Regions from separate parts of the Pseudoduganella sp. OTU4001 genome, predicted to be linked through region 1. Evidence: predicted binding sites of a transcription regulator. Region 1 holds the regulator's gene; each other region holds the start of a gene.
What was found. Region 1 encodes FliA, which starts transcription of late flagellar genes. Its sites were predicted from a motif close to CTAAAGTTTNNNNNNNNNNNGCCGNTA; they were not measured.
Positions count from the first base shown of each region.

Region 2: a site for FliA is predicted at 3,707-3,733, ahead of AAHE99_RS19570 (flagellar protein FliT). Genes of this name have one in related genera too.
Region 3: a site for FliA is predicted at 3,045-3,071, ahead of fliD (flagellar filament capping protein FliD). Genes of this name have one in related genera too.

Region 1 is NZ_JASATG010000026.1:28,881-34,412, forward strand. Features, by position in the region: gene AAHE99_RS20050 (flagella synthesis protein FlgN) at 1-131, shown strand, start outside; gene motD (flagellar motor protein MotD) at 147-914, opposite strand; gene AAHE99_RS20060 (flagellar motor protein) at 916-1,662, opposite strand; gene AAHE99_RS20065 (RNA polymerase sigma factor FliA) at 1,644-2,375, opposite strand; gene AAHE99_RS20070 (MinD/ParA family ATP-binding protein) at 2,393-3,193, opposite strand; gene flhF (flagellar biosynthesis protein FlhF) at 3,186-4,556, opposite strand; gene flhA (flagellar biosynthesis protein FlhA) at 4,646-5,532, opposite strand, start outside.
Region 2 is NZ_JASATG010000025.1:5,246-10,777, reverse strand. Features, by position in the region: gene AAHE99_RS19585 (class I SAM-dependent methyltransferase) at 1-508, opposite strand, end outside; gene AAHE99_RS19580 (M13 family metallopeptidase) at 518-2,572, opposite strand; gene AAHE99_RS19575 (HDOD domain-containing protein) at 2,808-3,623, shown strand; gene AAHE99_RS19570 (flagellar protein FliT) at 3,777-4,040, shown strand; gene AAHE99_RS19565 (type IV pilus assembly protein FimV) at 4,410-5,519, opposite strand.
Region 3 is NZ_JASATG010000030.1:54,719-60,250, forward strand. Features, by position in the region: gene AAHE99_RS21460 (GGDEF domain-containing protein) at 1-623, shown strand, start outside; gene AAHE99_RS21465 (flagellin N-terminal helical domain-containing protein) at 988-2,475, shown strand; gene AAHE99_RS21470 (flagellar protein FlaG) at 2,550-2,924, shown strand; gene fliD (flagellar filament capping protein FliD) at 3,107-5,532, shown strand, end outside.

The sequences.
Region 1 (5,532 bases):
TGCTGATCAATAAGCACCTGGGGCAGACCCAGGGCGCGCTGCAAGCGCTGCGGCCGCAGCAGACCACGGTTTATGGGCCAAGTGGGATGACTTCCGGCGGGACGACCCGCCGCGGGTTTATCGCTGGCTGAATTTTCGCTTTTAATTTAGAACCGAGGGGTTGGAATCTCCGTCCCCGGATCAGGAATCCCCGACAAGATCGTCACCGCCACCCGCCGGTTGCGCGCGCGCGATTCCGGATCGGTATTGGGTGCGACCGGCTGGTTATCAGCATGCCCGACCGCCGTCATGCGCGACGGCGCGATCCCCGATTCAATAAACAGGCGCACCACACTGCCTGCCCGCACCGCCGACAATTCCCAGTTCGACGGATAAAGCGTATTCCGGATCGGGACATTATCGGTATGCCCCTCTACCTGCACCGCATGCGGGTCATCCCTGAGCAAGGTCGCCACCGCCGTCAGCGCCTCGCGCGATTCGTCGGTCAGGCGCGCGTCGCCCGGATTGAACAGCACGGAAGCGTTGATCTCCACGCTGACCCCGCGCAAATTCTGCGTCACCCGCACCTTCCCTTCTTTCACCAAAGGCGCCAGGGTGCTGGACAAATCCTTGGCCAGCCGCTGCATCTGCTCCTTCTCGCGCTTGATCTGCTCATTGCGCTTGCGCTGGGCCGGATTCGGAATGGGCAGGCTCTGCACCTCGGTGGTAGTGGGCGGCGCCGCGCCGGCACCGCCAAAGGCATCGCCCAGCGCGTCCGAAAACACCTTGTACTTGCCCAGGTTGACCGAGGAAATCGCATACATCACGACAAAGAAGGCAAACAGCAGCGTGATGAAGTCGGCGTAGGAGATCAGCCAACGCTCGTGGTTTTCCGGATCGTCATCGAACTTGCGGCGCGCGCGGCGGTATTGCATATCACGGCTCCCGCATCAGGGTCGCAATGCGTTCATCCACCACGCGGGTAAAGTCGCCGGTGGCGATATCGTAGAACACGGCCGCCGTCAGCTCCTGCAGGTAAACCTGGCGTGTGACGATGGTCTTGAGCTTGTTGGCAATCGGGTAGAAGAACAGGTTGGCCAGGCCGACGCCGTAGATGGTCGAAACGAAGGCCACCGCAATGCCGGAACCGAGCTTGCTCGGGTCGGTCAGGTTTTCCATCACATGGATCAGGCCCAGCACCGCACCGAGGATGCCGATGGTCGGCGAATAGCCGGCCGCCGATTCCCAGATACGCACCGCCTGCCGCTCAGCCGTTTCAAAGGCTGTGATTTCCATATCCAGGATCTGGCGCATCTTGTCCGGCTGGATGCCGTCCACGATCATGCGCAATCCCTTGGCGACAAATTTGTCCTTGGCACCCAGCATGGGCCGCTCCAGCGCCAGCAGCCCGTCGCGGCGGGCGATGTGGCTCCAGTTGTTGATGTCGCGCGCCAGCTGGGCGCGCGTATCGACCGGCGGTTTGAAAACCCAGCGCAGCATGGACAAGCCACGGCGCAAGGTCGGCGTACGGGTTTGCAGCATGACCGCGCCGAAGGTGCCGATCACCACGATGGCGAAGGCCGCCGGCTGCAGCAGGGAGGTGATCTTGCCCCCTTCCAGCCCCTGGCCGACGATGATGCCGGCCAGCGCCAGCAGTACGCCGGCTACGCTGGACCAGTCCATGCCTGCTCCCGCAGCGAGGCACGCAGGCGCGCCACGGCTTGTGTGTGCAACTGCGAAACCCGCGACTCGGAAACACCCATCACGGCGCCGATCTCTTTCAGGTTCAGCTCTTCCTCGTAGTAAAGGCCCATCAGCATTTTCTCGCGTGGCGGTAGCGCATCAATCGCATCGATCACAGCCTGGCGGAAGTCGGTGTCGAGCAGCGCGCGCAGCGGATCGGCATCTTCATCATGGGCATAGCGGTCGAGGAAGCTGTCGTTGCCGTCTTCCTCGTGAAAATCTTCGTAATACACCAGCTGGTGGCCGCCGCCTTCGGACAGCATTTCCTGGTAGTCGGACAGCGACAGTTTTAGCGATTTCGCCACTTCCGACTCGGTCGGCGGGCGGCCCAGGCGCTGCTGCAGCGTGGCCATCGCGTTTTCGATCTTGCGCATGTCCTGGCGCATCGAGCGCGGCATCCAGTCGGAGCTGCGCAGCTCATCCAGCATGGCGCCACGGATACGCATCACTGCGTACGTTTCGAACTGGGCGCCGTGGGTTTCTTCATAGCGGTTGATCGCATCGAGCAAGCCGATCATGCCTGCTTGTACCAGGTCATCCACTTCCACACTGGGCGGCAATTTTGCCTTCATATGGTGGGCCAGGCGCTTGACCAACGGCATGTGCTCCGTCAGCAAGGAATCCTTATCCACCTTCCCTTTGACCGTGTACATAAAGGTTCTAATTCTTATCAGGCTCTAAAATGGTTGCAGCTCCCCATCGCGAAACGGCCCGCCAGCTGGCGGAAGGCTACTGAAGCCCCGGCCAGCGGGAAGGCGTCCACCACCGCACGACCCAGCCGGGCAGCGCGCTGCAGGTATTCGTCGGCTGGCACCGACCCCATGGAAACGAGGTTGACTGCCAGGTAACGGCTTGCCGCATGCGCCATATTATCGTAAACCACCCTCGCTTCGGCCTCGGAAGCGCCGGTGACCAGGATGCCAAACGGGCGGCGGCCCAGCTCATGGTTGAGCCGCTTGATCATCATATAAGCATTCTTGATGGAAGTGGCACTGTTTGACACTTGCACCACGATCTCGGAACTGGCCATGACCGGTACCGGGAAGGCCTCGCCATCGAACTCGCCATCGACCAGCACGATGCCGCTCTGGCTGGCCAGCACGCCGAAGGCCTTGGCCAGGCGGCGCCCTTCGTCCGGGCCGCGGCGCGCCTCGCCGCGCGTCATCGACACCACATTGAAGCCCTGCGGGGCGGCGTGCAGCACCTGGTTCAGGGCGCTGCGCTGGCGCGCCACGTCGAGCAGGCTGCCGCCGGCATCCAGGCCGAGGCGGGAGGCCACGCCGTGGGCGCTGGCGCAGGCGTCGACCAGCAGCACATCGTTGCCAGCTTGCGACAGCGAGGCGCCCAGGTTAACCAGCATGGCGCCTTTATCGTCCTGCGGGGTGGCCGACAGGAAGGTGATGATGCGTGGCCGGGGGCCGGCCAGCATCCGGCGCAGGCCTTCGGCCTGGTCGAAATCGAAATTAGCCAAGGCGTACCTCGCGCAGCATCGGGTCTTGGGCGGCGCCGGCCATCAGCAGCGGCAGTTCGGCGTCGCCGAATTTTGGGGCGGACTGGCCGCCGAAGGCACGCTCCACCAGGGCGGCCGGATCGGCCAGGTGCAGGTCTTCCGGCACGCGCTGGCCGTTGGAGGCGTAGAACAGGCGCAGCTTGTGGCGGATCACCACGTCCAGCGCGGAGCCGATCGAGGCGGCTTCGTCGAGCTTGGTGATGATGGCGCCGGCCAGGCCGCTGCCCTGGTAGGCGCGCACCACTTCCGACAGGGTTTCCTGGGTCGAGGTAGCGTTCATGCACAGGATGCGCTGCACGTCGGTGCCGACGCCCTGCAGCATGGCGACCTGCTCGGCCACCATCTGGTCGCGCTGGCTGACGCCAACGGTGTCGATCAGGACGGTGTGCTTGTTTTTCAGTTCATTGAGGGCGATGCGCAGGTCGGCCTCGTCTTTCACCGAATGCACCATCACGCCCAGGATCTTGCCGTAGATGCGCAGCTGTTCGTGGGCGCCGATACGGTAGGCGTCGGTGGTGATCAAGGCCAGCTTTTCCGGGCCGTGGCGCATCACGCAGCGCGCGGCCAGCTTGGCGGTGGTGGTGGTCTTGCCGACGCCGGTCGGGCCGACCAGGGCGAACACGCCGCCCTTTTCCAGCAGCGCGTCTTCGTTGTTCATGGCGTTGATATTGCGGGCCAGCGCAGTGCGCGACCATTGCAGCGCTTCGGCGGCGTCGCGGGTGGCCGGCAGCTTGTCGGCCAGGTAGCGCGCCAGGCTGGCGGAGAAGCCGGCGGCCAGCAGTTCGCGCATCACCGCGGTCTTGTGCGGTTCGCGCTGGGCGGTGTTCGAGAAGGACAGTTCGTTAAGCTGGGTTTCCATCATGCCGCGCATGGCGCGCAGTTCGCTCATCATGCTGCTCATTTCGGCGGCGGCATTGGCTTTGGCGCTGGCGACGGCTTCGGCGACCAGGGCGGCGACGCGGTCCATGTCCACTGCCGGTGCGACCGGCGCTGCGGGGGCGGCGGCGCGTGGGGCTGGGCGTGGGGTGGTGGCGCGTACCACCGGCGCTACGGGCTGGGCGACCAGGGCTGGCGTGGCTTCCATCGGCGGGACGAAGGCCGGGGCAACCGTGGTAGGCAGCTCCAGTTGCGGCGCCGGGGCGGACATTGGGGAATCGGCGGAATGCGGGGCCAGGGAGGCGGCATCGTCGCCTGCCAGGGCCAGGATTTCCACCGCGCCGTCGACAGCGCGGTTGGACAGGATCACCGCATCCGGGCCCAGTGCTTCCCGCACTTTGCGCAGCGCTTCACGCGATGTTGGGGCGGTAAATTTTTTGACGTTCATTTCCAGCTACTCCGCAGATTGCTCACATGGTCAAATTATTGACGATGCACGACAGAAACAATCGAAGGAATAGCTGCGGAAATGGCCCCTTATTGTGCGCCTACCAGCGAGGTCACGCGGATGGTCTTCGTCTCCGGAATTTCCGAATGCGACAGCACTTTCAGCTGCGGCAGCGCGCGGCGCAGGAACTTGGACAGCAGCGGACGCAAAGCGCCCGGCACCAGCAGCACCGGCGTCACGCCCAGCGCCTCCTGCTGCGCGGTGGCCGACGCGGCCTGCTGCGCGATAGTGTCGGCCAGGCCTGGTTCGATGCCGGCAGCATCCGCCCCGCCGGTCTGCATCGCCTGCAACAGCAAGCGTTCCAGGCGGTTATCCAGCGTCATCACCGACAGCTCGCCGCCGGCCGGGAACAGCTGCTGCACAATCGCGCGGCCCAGCGCAATACGCACCTGCGCGGTGAGCTCATTCGGATCCTGCGTATGCGGGGTGAATTCCGCCAGGGTTTCAATAATGGTACGCATATCGCGGATATGCACGCCTTCCGCCAGCAGGTTTTGCAGCACCTTCTGCAAGGCCGACAGCGACAGCATCTTCGGCACCAGGTCTTCCACCAGCTTCGGCGATTCCTTGGCCAGGTGGTCGAGCAGCGACTGCACTTCGGCGCGGCCCAGCAGCTCGGAAGCATGGGTGGTGATCAAGTGGTTCAGGTGGGTCGCCACCACGGTGCCCGCATCGACCACGGTATAGCCCATGCCGGTCGCCTGGTCGCGCAGCGAAGCGTCGATCCAGATCGCCGGCAGGCCGAAGGCCGGATCGGTGGTCACCATGCCGGGCAGCGTGCCGCTGGCCATGCCCGGGTTAATCGCCAGGAACTGGCCATTGAAAGCCTCGCCGGTGCCGACTTCCACGCCCTTCAGCGTGATGCGGTAGGCCGAAGGCTTGAGTTCCAGGTTGTCGCGGATATGCACCGGTGGCG
Region 2 (5,532 bases), on a different contig from region 1:
CCGACCATGTTTCGTAATCGTAATAGCAGCCATAACGCGGACCATTCCAGCCCTCCTCGTTATGCCCGCGCGGATTGGAGCTGAACAGCACACCACGCGGCTTCAAGGCCGCGTGCAAGCGCAACAGCACACCCGGCAAAGCGGCGCTGGGAACATGGAACAGGGAAGCATTGGCGAACACGCCATCGAACGAGGCGGGAGGCAGGTCAAGCGCGACAAAGTCCTGCTGCCACACGGGACAGCCACTCCAGCTTTGCGCCATCTCCACAAAGCGGGCCGAACCATCGACACCGACCGGCTCATGCCCGAGGGACTTGAAAGTACGCAGGTCGCGGCCAGGCCCGCAACCAAGGTCGAGGATGCGGAACGGAGCCGTTCCTTCGATCGCATCGAGCAGCGCCGCCACATTCTGGCTTACGTCGTGGTCGCGCGTCCCCTCCAGGAAGGCTTGCGCGTTGCGTTCGTAATGATCCAGCGTGCGCCGGGTGATCTGCTCGATGTCGTCCATCCTCCTACTTTACCAGACGCGTACGCGCTGTTCCGGCGCCAGGTACAGCTTCTGGCCCGGCTTCACGTCGTAGGCCTTGTACCAATCGTCCAGGTTACGCACGGTGTAGGTGCGCCACTTGGCCGGCGAGTGGCCGTCGGTAGCGATCTGGTTGCGCAGCGAAGCGTCGCGCGACTTGTTGGCCCAGCTGGAAGCAAAGCCGGCGAAGAAGGCGCGTTCCTGCTCCGGCGAAGCCTTGCCACCGGACGCCGCGTTGAAGGCATCCAGCGCCGCAGCCAGGCCAGCCAGGTCGGCCAGGTTTTCGCTCAGGGTCAGGGTGCCGTTCAGCTTCAGGTCAGGGAAGGCCTGGTAAGCGTCGTACTGCGCCACCAGCGCTGCAGCGCCCTTCTTGAAGTGCTCACCGTCTTCCTTGGTCCACCAGTCGCGCAGGCGGCCCTTGGAGTCGAACTGGGCGCCCTGGTCGTCGAAGCTATGGGAGATTTCGTGGCCGATCACAGAGCCGATTGCGCCGTAGTTATGCGCATCCGACGCCTTCATATCGAAGAACGGCGGCTGCAGGATCGCAGCCGGGAAGTTCAGCGCATTCTGCATAGGCATATTGACCGCATTCACAACATGCGGCGGCATGCACCATTCGGTCGGATCGACCTTCTTGCCCAGCTTGGCCAGCTGCTGGCGGTAATGGAACTTCTCCGCGCGCAGCATATTGCCCATGGCGTCGTTCGGCTTGATTTCCAGGCCTTCGTAGGAAGTCCACTTGTCCGGATAACCCACGCCCACGTACAGGGTGCGCAGCTTTTCCTGCGCTTCCTTCTTAGTGGCAGGCGCCATCCAGTCCAGCTTCTCAACGCGCTTGTGGAAGGCCGCCACGATGTTGGTCACCATCGCCTGCAAGCGGGTCTTGGCTTCCGCCGGGAAGTAGCGCTCGACGTACATCTTGCCCGCAGCATCCGGCACCGCGTTATTGACCGCACTCAGGCCGCGCTTCCAGCGTGGCGACAGCTGCGGCGTACCGTTCATGGTGCGGCCATAGAATTCAAAGCGCTGGTCGACGAAGGCTTTCGGCAGCGAATTGCCGAAGTGGTTGACGGTGTGGAAGGCCAGGAAGTCCTTCCAGGCCTGCAGCGGCATTTCATTGACCAGGGCCGCCGCGCCAGTGATCGCGCTCGGATGGTAGACCATGAACTTGCCCTGCTTGCCCAGGCCGGCGGCGCGGAAGAAAGCCTTCCAATCCATGCCCGGCGCCTTGGCGCTGAAGTCTTTCATGGTCCACAGGTTGTTGGCCTTCTGGATATCGGCCGAATCTTCGCGGCTGCCGTGCGACTGGGCGATCTTCTTTTCCAGTTCGAACACGCGCGCAGCGCGGGTTTCCGGCTCGCTGTAGCCGGCCAGCTTCATCATGGCGGCGATGTGGGCCTGGTAAGCGGTGCGCAGCTGGCCCATGCGCGGGGTGTCGTCCAGGTAGAAGGCACGGTCAGGCATGCCCAGGCCGCCCTGCAGGATGTAGGGAACGTAATGGTGCGGGTCATTCAGGCCCTGCGCGAACCACATGCCGAAGATGTTCTCGGTGTAGAAATTGGTCGCGTTCAGCGGATCCACATCGGCGCGCAGGCTGGCGCCCAGGGCGTGCACCAGGGCCTCCTTATCCTTGATCGCATCGATCTTCTTCAACTCCGGCATCAGCGAAGCGGTACCGGCGGCTTCGATTGCCGCTTCATCCATGAAGGCGCGGTAGAAGTCCGTCACGCGGCGCGCATCGCCGGCCGGGTTCCTGGCGGCGGTTTCTTCAATCAGTTTAACGATGCGGGCGTTGGTTTCATCGCCCAGCGCGGAACCGGCGCCCCAGCTGCCTTTATCGGCCGGGATCTCGGTCTTGGCCAGCCAGTCGGCATTCACATAGCCAAAGAAATCATCGCCCGGCAGCGGCGCGGCCGCTGCCTGTACTGGCGCAGCCTGGGCCGGCGCCGCCTGTTGGGCGATTGCCGGGGCCAGGCCCATGGTGGCGCCGCAGAAGGCCAGGGTAAGGGCCAGCTTGAGTGGCGTTACGCGTGTGGTTGCATGCATTGTTGTATCCCTATCTCTCGTAATTATTTATGGCGGAATAAGCCAGCCTGCACTCTAGCGGCAACTCGGCCATGACATGGCCGCTGTGCGACAGACTGCAAATTTCGAGGATCAGATGCAAAAATCGAGGAATGCTGTGCAGCAATGCCAACGAATGTTAAAAACTTGCTGCACTCCCCTCTGGAATGGCTTTATAGTTCACTTACAGCAACGCCTATCAAAAAGGAGACTTTCCATGAAGCTCGAAGCCCTGTTCCAGAACCCGACAGCGTTGCCTACTGCGCCGAAGGTTGTTGACGAATTGATCAGCAGCTTCGACAAGGCCAGCGTCTCCACCGAAGAGATCGCCAAGAAACTGTCGGCCGACCCGGTGCTGAGCGCCAAACTGCTACGCCTGGCCAATTCCGCCTATTACCATGTCTCGCGCTCGATCGGCACCGTGGAAGACGCCGTGCTGATGCTGGGCTTTGTCACCGTGCGCACGCTGGTGATCAGCTCCGGCCTGGTGAGCGGCTTCAAGACCGTGCCCGGCCTCGACCTGCGCCAGTTCTGGCGCTACAGCCTGCGCACTGCGGTGGGCGCCAAGTTCATCGCCAAGGCCTGCAAACAGAACACCGACCTCGCCTTCACCATCGGCATGATGCACGCGATTGGCCAGCTGGTAATCCACGCCGCCATGCCCGAGCAGGCGATTGCGCTGGACCACGTGGCCGGCCCGCTCGACGCGCGCCGCCTGGATGCCGAGCAAGCCTCGCTGGGCTACAACTTCGCCGACGTCGGCGCCGAACTGGCCCGCCGCTGGAAGTTCCCGCCAGCGTTCTCCGAAACCATTGCCGCCTTCCCTCATCCGGGCGACGACTTGCTGGCCGCCGTCATCCACCTGGCCGCCTGGCGCGCCCGCGTCGATGAAAACAAGCTGACCCCGGACGAAATCGCCGCCTGCTACCCGACCGAAGTCGCCGACCTGCTGGGCCTGGAAGACAATGCCCTGATCGACCAGATGCCATCGCTGGACGAACTGAGCGCAGGCCTGGAAGAACTGATCAAATAAACAAGTTTTTCGCTTAGCTCCTGGCCGTTGCCGCCCTTGGGATGGGGGCGCAACGGCTTTTTTAATTTTTTTTTCAAAAAACCCTAAAGTTCCTGCCGAGCCTGACGTAAATCCTGACATGCGGTACTCCGCGCCCAGAATCCAAGGCTCAAAATGACCTCTGAAGTCCTCGCAACCTACGAAAAAATTGCCGGTTTGACCAATCAGATGGTGATGGCCGCGCAATCCAGCGACTGGGATTCGCTCGACCGCATGGAAAACCAATGTGCCGCAGCCTCGGTAGCCCTGATGGGTGGCGCCGCGCCGCTGCAAGGCGATGCCCGCCAGCGCAAGATTGACCTGCTGAAACAAATCCTGGCCAACGACCGCGCCATCCGCGAAGTCACCGAGCCATGGCAGAGCCGCCTGAACGGCTAATTCCCTGCCCCGCAGAAGATAAAGCGCCTCCGGGCGCTTTTTTCTTTTTCGCCACTTTTGTCCACTTTGGGGTCAGGAACGAATAAGGACAAAAATTTCTGGAATGAAAAAGGCGCCCGCTTGGGGCGCCTTCGAGGAATTGGGAGGGGCGAGCACCAGGTATCTCCTGGTGTCGCCTCAGCGCCGGTTGCACCCGGCGTTCATATCGCCTCAGTCGGCTATGAACAGCTTCCAGGCGGGGTCGTTTCGTCAACGTCGCTCTGCGGGTCGCGTCACGCTATCGGTGGTGACTGCGGCAGAACCTCGCCTGTGTGAGCCCAGTATATCGCAGTTCAAAAAAAATTGTCTAGCGCATAAAAGCAACGGCTGTTACCCCTGGGCAGTTGCTTCTTCCATAGTAGGCTCTTCAGCTGGCGGCTCCTCTTTCTTGCGGAAGGATTGCCAGATTTTCAGCGGCCCCTGCCCTCGCCGCTTGCGCAGGAAGTAGATTACGCCGCCCAATGCGGCCAAGCCTGCCAGTCCGCCGACCGCCATCATGATCATGCTGGTGCGGGATTTGGCTTCCAGTTCGCCTGTTACGCCAGGCTTACCGGGCTTGACTGGTGTGGCGCCTGGCTTGGCTGGCGCTTCGGATTTCACGAGTGCAGCCGCTGCCTTGGCCGGCGCTGGAGGCAGAGCGGGCGCTGGAGCGGTGAGCGCTTGCTGTAGTCGCTGGACTTTGCCTTCCAGGTCCACCAGCTTGCCGGTCATGGCCTGGCATTGCTGGATCTGGGCTTCGACCTGGGCGGGTACGCATGCCTCGGCCGGCGCTGCAGCTGCGGCGACCGGGGCCGGGGTCGGCGGCGCCGCTTTTGCCGGCGCGGGCGGAACAGCTTGCAGTGCCTGCGCGGGCTTTACAACGGTTCTGGGCTGCTCGGACTTGGCGGCGATCGGTGAAGGTGCAGGCGCGACTGCCTTGCGGGCTGCGAATGCGCGCTCGGCGGCTGCACTCATGGCTGCTTCGCCGCCTTCCGGCACAGGCGAAGTGAGCGGCATACGCGCGGCAGCCGGCGTCGCCACCGTGCGCGCCACGCGCTGTGCTGGCGGCTCCGGCGTCAGCCACAGCGTGGCCGCGCGGATGACCTGGCGGCCGCCGCTAGTCAATTCCAGGAACAGGTGCAGCGCCTCACTGTTCACTGGCTGCAGTGTCGTCAGGTGCAGGAAACGGCGCTCATCGCGCTTGGCGACGGAGATATACAGGCCGCCCAGCACCGGCGGCACACCCAGCCCTGCGCCTTTGAACACATCCGGGTTGGCAAGCTTGGCCTGGATTTCCGCCAGATCGGCCGGCGTCAGATCCACCAGCTCGATGTCCGCGGATAACTGCTGGCCAATGAACGAATTGACCTTCACCTCGCCCAGTTCAGCGGCATGCGCCGGGCCGCACAGGGTGGCGACAAGCAGCGCCAGCGCGCCTAAGGTCTTTCGTTTGCTTAGCATGGAGAACAGGTCT
Region 3 (5,532 bases), on a different contig from region 1:
TGAAGGAAACCCGCCTGGTGCAGAGCGAGGCCCTGAAAGCGCGCGACAATATGATGGTGGCGCGCCAGGAAGTGCAGGACGCCGAAGCGAAAATCCACGCGCTGGAAGCCAAGCTGCAGCACCTGAGCGAACTGGTGCGCGAAGACCAGCTGACCGGCTCGCTCAACCGCCGCGGCCTGGACGATGTGTTCGAGCGCGAAACCGCCCGTTCCGACCGCCGCGGCACCCCGCTGTGCATCGCGGTGCTGGACCTGGACGATTTCAAGAAGCTCAACGACACCCTGGGCCATATCGCCGGCGACAATGCGCTCAAGCACCTGGTCAAGGTGGTCAAGGAAACCCTGCGCTCGATGGACGTGATCGCCCGCTTCGGCGGCGAGGAATTCCTGATCCTGCTGCCGGAAACCACCATCGAAGCGGCCACCGCCACCATGACCCGCCTGCAGCGCGAACTGACCCGCCACTTCTTCATGCACGAAAACGAGAAAGTGCTGATCACCTTCTCGGCCGGCGTGGCCCTGCGCCGCCCGAACGAAAACCAGACCGACCTGGTCAAGCGCGCCGACGGCGCCATGTACAAGGCCAAGAAGTCCGGCAAGAACCGGGTCGAAGTTGCCGAGTAAGCAACATCGCCCCACCCAGCCCGCCCTTTGGCGGGCTTTTTGTTGAGGAAAAGTCGGGGTCATGTCTGACATTCGGACAATTTCGCACGCGAAATTGTCCGAATGTCAGACATGACCCCGACTTTTTTCGCATGAAAAATATTTTTTTAAGGCCTAAAGTTCAGTAAAAGGCCGCCGTCTTAGCGTGCGTCGCAGGAGCAACTTGAGGGGCATGAGAGGGCGATTTACCTGCTAAATCACCCTAAAGGTTCCCATAGGGCAACCGTTACCCAATTCAACAGCGGCTTGATCGTCACGGAACAGCGTGGCGGGCCAAAGTGAATGAGCAAATTGCCCAACCTAGCAGTACAAATGGAGAAATACCATGGCTTCCGTAATTAACACCAACATCGCTTCCCTGAACTCGCAGCGCAACCTGACCACCTCCCAGGGCAGCCTGTCCACTTCCCTGCAACGTCTGTCTTCCGGTCTGCGTATTAACAGCGCGAAAGACGATGCGGCAGGCCTGGCGATTTCCGACCGTATGTCGTCGCAGATCCGTGGCATGACCCAGGCGATGCGTAACGCCAACGACGGCGTGTCGCTGTCGCAGACCGCTGAAGGCGCCCTGTCGTCCTCCGGCGAAATCCTGCAGCGTATCCGCGAACTGGCAGTGCAGTCCTCCAACGCCACCAACTCCGCTTCGGACCGTCAGGCTCTGCAGACTGAAGTTGGCCAGCTGGCATCTGAACTGAACCGTATCGCCCAGACCACCACCTTCAACGGCCAGGCTCTGCTGGACGGCACCATGGGTACCGCGACCTTCCAGGTCGGTGCCGATGCCAACCAGACCATCCAGGCCACCGGTGCGAACTTCCTGACCAACACCTACGGCAACAACCGTATCGCCAACGATGCAGTGCAAGTGACCGGCGCCAGCCTGGCGGCCGTCGGCACGGTGGACGTCAACGGCGTGCGCGGCAGTGTCACCGTCGATACCGCCGTGGGTGACACGGCCAAGTCGGTCGCTGCCAAGGTGAACAACGAAACTGCGGAAACCGGTGTCACCGCGACCGCGGAAACCAACGTCAACCTGAGCCTGACGGGCGGCGAATCGTATGAGTTCACCCTGGTGGGCGATAACACCGCCGCCGGCAACGAAGCGACCATTACCTTCTCCGTAGGCGCGGGCGCCGACGAAGCAGCGGATTACGCGTCGGCCATCAACGCCATCAACGCCCAGTCCTCCAAGACCGGTGTCACCGCCCAGTACGACGCGACCAACGGCGGGCTGAAGCTGAGCCACGCCAGCGGTGCCGATATTGTGATCGCGGACACCGCCGCCGTCGCCAATACCGACTTCGACGTCGACAACTACGCCGCCGATGGTACCCTGGTGAGCGCGGGCGCTGGTGGTGCAGCCTTCAGCGCCATCGGTGGCACCGCGGTGGCGCATGGCCGCGTGACCTTCGACTCGGAAAGCTCGTTCTCGATCACCGACACCGGCTCCGGCTTCTCGCTGGACAACGCAGGCGCCGCCGGCACCTCGACCCTGAACGCGGTGGCCGACCTGGACGTGACTGACTTCGCAGGTTCCCAGCTGGCGATCAAGATCGCTGACGCAGCCCTGGCTTCGGTCAACAACCAGCGTGCAGCCTTCGGTGCTCTGCAGTCGCGCTTCTCGTCGACCATCTCGAACCTGAGCGCAACGACCGAGAACCTGTCGGCATCGCGTTCCCGTATCGTGGATACCGACTTCGCGGCAGAAACTGCAAGCCTGACCCGTGCGCAGATCCTGCAACAAGCTGGTACCGCCATGCTGGCCCAGGCCAACTCGCTGCCTAACGGCGTGCTGAGCCTGCTGCGCGGTTAATCGCCGGATAGCGTGTAAAAAGCGATTCCCCGCTCCGGTCACCCGGACCGGGGAATTTCCCGTAGGAGGTCTATATGACTATCGATTCGATATCTGCTTCTGCACCACGGCCCGACCGTGGCAGCGTGGGTGCGGAACCAGCCGCCGCCCCGGTGGCTGGGCGCAGCCCTGCCGCTGCGGTGGAAACCGTCGATGCGGTCAAGGCCAAGGAGGCTGCGCCTTCCAAGAAGGATGTGGAAGAAGCGGTCGCCAAGCTGAACAAGACGGTGCAGGACCGGGCCCAAGCGCTCGAGTTCTCCATCGACAATGACAGCAACCGCACTATCGTCAAGGTGATCGACCAGAGCACCAAGGAAGTCCTGCGTCAGATCCCGACGCCGGAAGCTTTGCAGATTGCCAAGTCAATCGACGCCCGCAGTGGTGGCCTCCTGGTCGACCAGGAAGCCTGAACACGCCAGCGGAGTACCAGGCCCGGCATGCCACGCGGCATCCCGGGCTTTTTTGCGCTATGCTGGTACCAGCGGCGCGGCAAGAGTGCTTGTCAGCGGAACAAGCCCGGAAATCCCCCTCTCAAGTCACGTTTGATTTTGCCGATAAGCACTTATAGTGACGCTTTCTATGGAGTATTTCTGTGGCTATTTCTTCCCCCACCCTGACGTCGCCTGGCATTGGTTCTGGCTTGAATGTCAATGACATCGTGGCGAAGCTGATGGCTGCCGAAGCGGCTCCATTGCAAGCCTACGAACGCAAGGCCGCCTCCTACCAGGCCAAAGTCAGCGCCCTCGGTTCCCTGAGCGGCGCCATCGGCGTGTTCCAGAGCGCGCTCGGTTCGCTGACCAAGGCCGACGCTTTCCGCGCCCTGAGCGCGGTGGCGGGCGATGACAAGGTCCTGACCGCGACGGCCGGCGCCAAAGCCACGCCGGGCAACTACAACATCAATGTCACCCAGCTGGCCCAGGCGCAAACGCTGACCAGCTCGGGCCTGGCCAGCAAAAACACCGCCATCGGTCTTGGCACCAAGACCACCATGTATTTCGAGTTCGGCACCGCCACCAATGTCGGCTTCGGCGTGGACGGCAGCGGCATCACCAGCGCCATGCACACCAACGGCCTGGCCGACGGTTCGCTGACCATCAACGGCACCGCCATCAGCACCACGGCCGACACCAAGAGCGCCGCCGCGCTGGCCACGGCCATCAACGCCAAGACCGCCACCACCGGCGTCAGCGCCAGCACCATGAATATCTTCAGCACCTTCGGCGATGTCGCCACCGGTGCCGATGGGACGTATTCGCTGACCGTGGGCGGGGTCGAGATCGCCTCCCAGGGCAATAGCGTTGCCGTGGGCAGCGGCGTGAGCGCCGCCGACATCGACACCAACCTGGCCGGCCCGGGCGCCATCCGCGACGCGCTGGACGCCGCCGGCATCACCTTCACCGGCAGCGCTGCCGCCGGCACGCTGGAATTCCGCAGCGCAGGCGGCGGCAGCATCGCCGTGGAAGAAGTGGTGGCCGGTACCGTCAGCGGCGGCATTGCCACCGCAGCCGGCAGCGCCAACGACGGTTCGAGCTACACCTCGACCACCAGCCTGCGCCTGACGTCGGCCGACGGCAGCGCCATCACCATTGGCGGCACCAACCCGGCAGCGGCCGGCCTGACTGCCGGCACCGGCGGCAGCAACCTGGCCGGCAGCTTCAAATACAATTCCTCGCCGCTCAAAGGCGTGGTGATCGACGGCACCAACAACACGCTGGAAGGCATCCGCGACGCCATCAACAAGGCGGCGATCGGCGTCAACGCCAGCATCATCAACGACGGCAGCGGCACGCCCTACCGCCTGGTGCTGAACAACACCGCCACCGGCGAAAAGACGTCGATGAAGATCCGCCTGGAAGGCGATGCCGGCAACCCGCCCGATACCGCGCTGAACGACCTGCTGGCCTACGATCCGGCCGGCACTACCCGCAACCTGAAGCAGACTGCGGCGGCGCAAGACACCAAGGCCAGCGTCAACGGCATCACCATCAGCAGCGCCACCAACTCGATCAGCGAAGCCATCCAGGGCGTGACGCTGAACGTGACCAAGCTCGGCAGCAGCTCCCTCAACATCAGCAAGGACACCGGTTCGCTGAAAACCAACCTGACCAACTTCGTCAAGGCCTACAACGACCTCGACAAGGCGATCAAGGACATGACCGGCTATGACCCGGAAACCAAGAAGGCCGGCATCCTGCAGGGCGACTTCACCGCCCAGACCGTGCAGTCGAGTTTGCGCAAGATGCTGGGCGCGCCGATTACCGGCCTCAGCGGGTCGCTGGCCAACCTGGGCCAAGTCGGCATCAGCTTTGACAAGACCGGCCAGCTGAGCCTCGACAGCGGCAAGCTGCAGAAAGCCATCGACAACAATTTCAGCGATATCGCCTCGCTGTTTGCCGCGGTCGGCAGCGCCAGCGACAGCAGCATCAGCTTCGTCAGCTCAACCAACGCCACCAAGCCGGGCACCTACAACATCAACGTGACCCAGATCGCGGCGCAGGGCTCCATCACCTCCGATGCGGCGGTGGCAGCCACCACCATTGCCGACGGCACCAAGTGGAAAATCTCGCTGAACGACGGCACGCCGCCGGTGGCCAAGAACACGGTGGAAGTGGAAATCCCGGCCGGCAGCTATACGCCTGAGCAACTGGCCAAGCAGCTGCAAGCGGCCATCAACGGCAATTCCGGCTTCGCTTCCAACGGCAACAGCGTGGAAGCCACCATCGATAGCAATGGCAAGCTGGTGCTGGCATCCAGCAAATACGGTTCGGTCTCGAATATCAAGCTGGTCGACGTCAGCGGCACCACGGTCGGCAGCATCTTCGGCACCGGCACCACGGTGGCCGGCAAGGACGTGGCGGGCACCATCAACGGTTTGCCGGCGACCGGCAGCGGCCAGACCCTGAGCGGCCTGGGCGGCTCGGCGGTGGAAGGCTTGAAGATCGAGGTGACCGGTGGCAGCACGGGCGACCGCGGCAACATCTCTTTCTCGCAGGGCTATGCCTACCAGCTCAACAACCT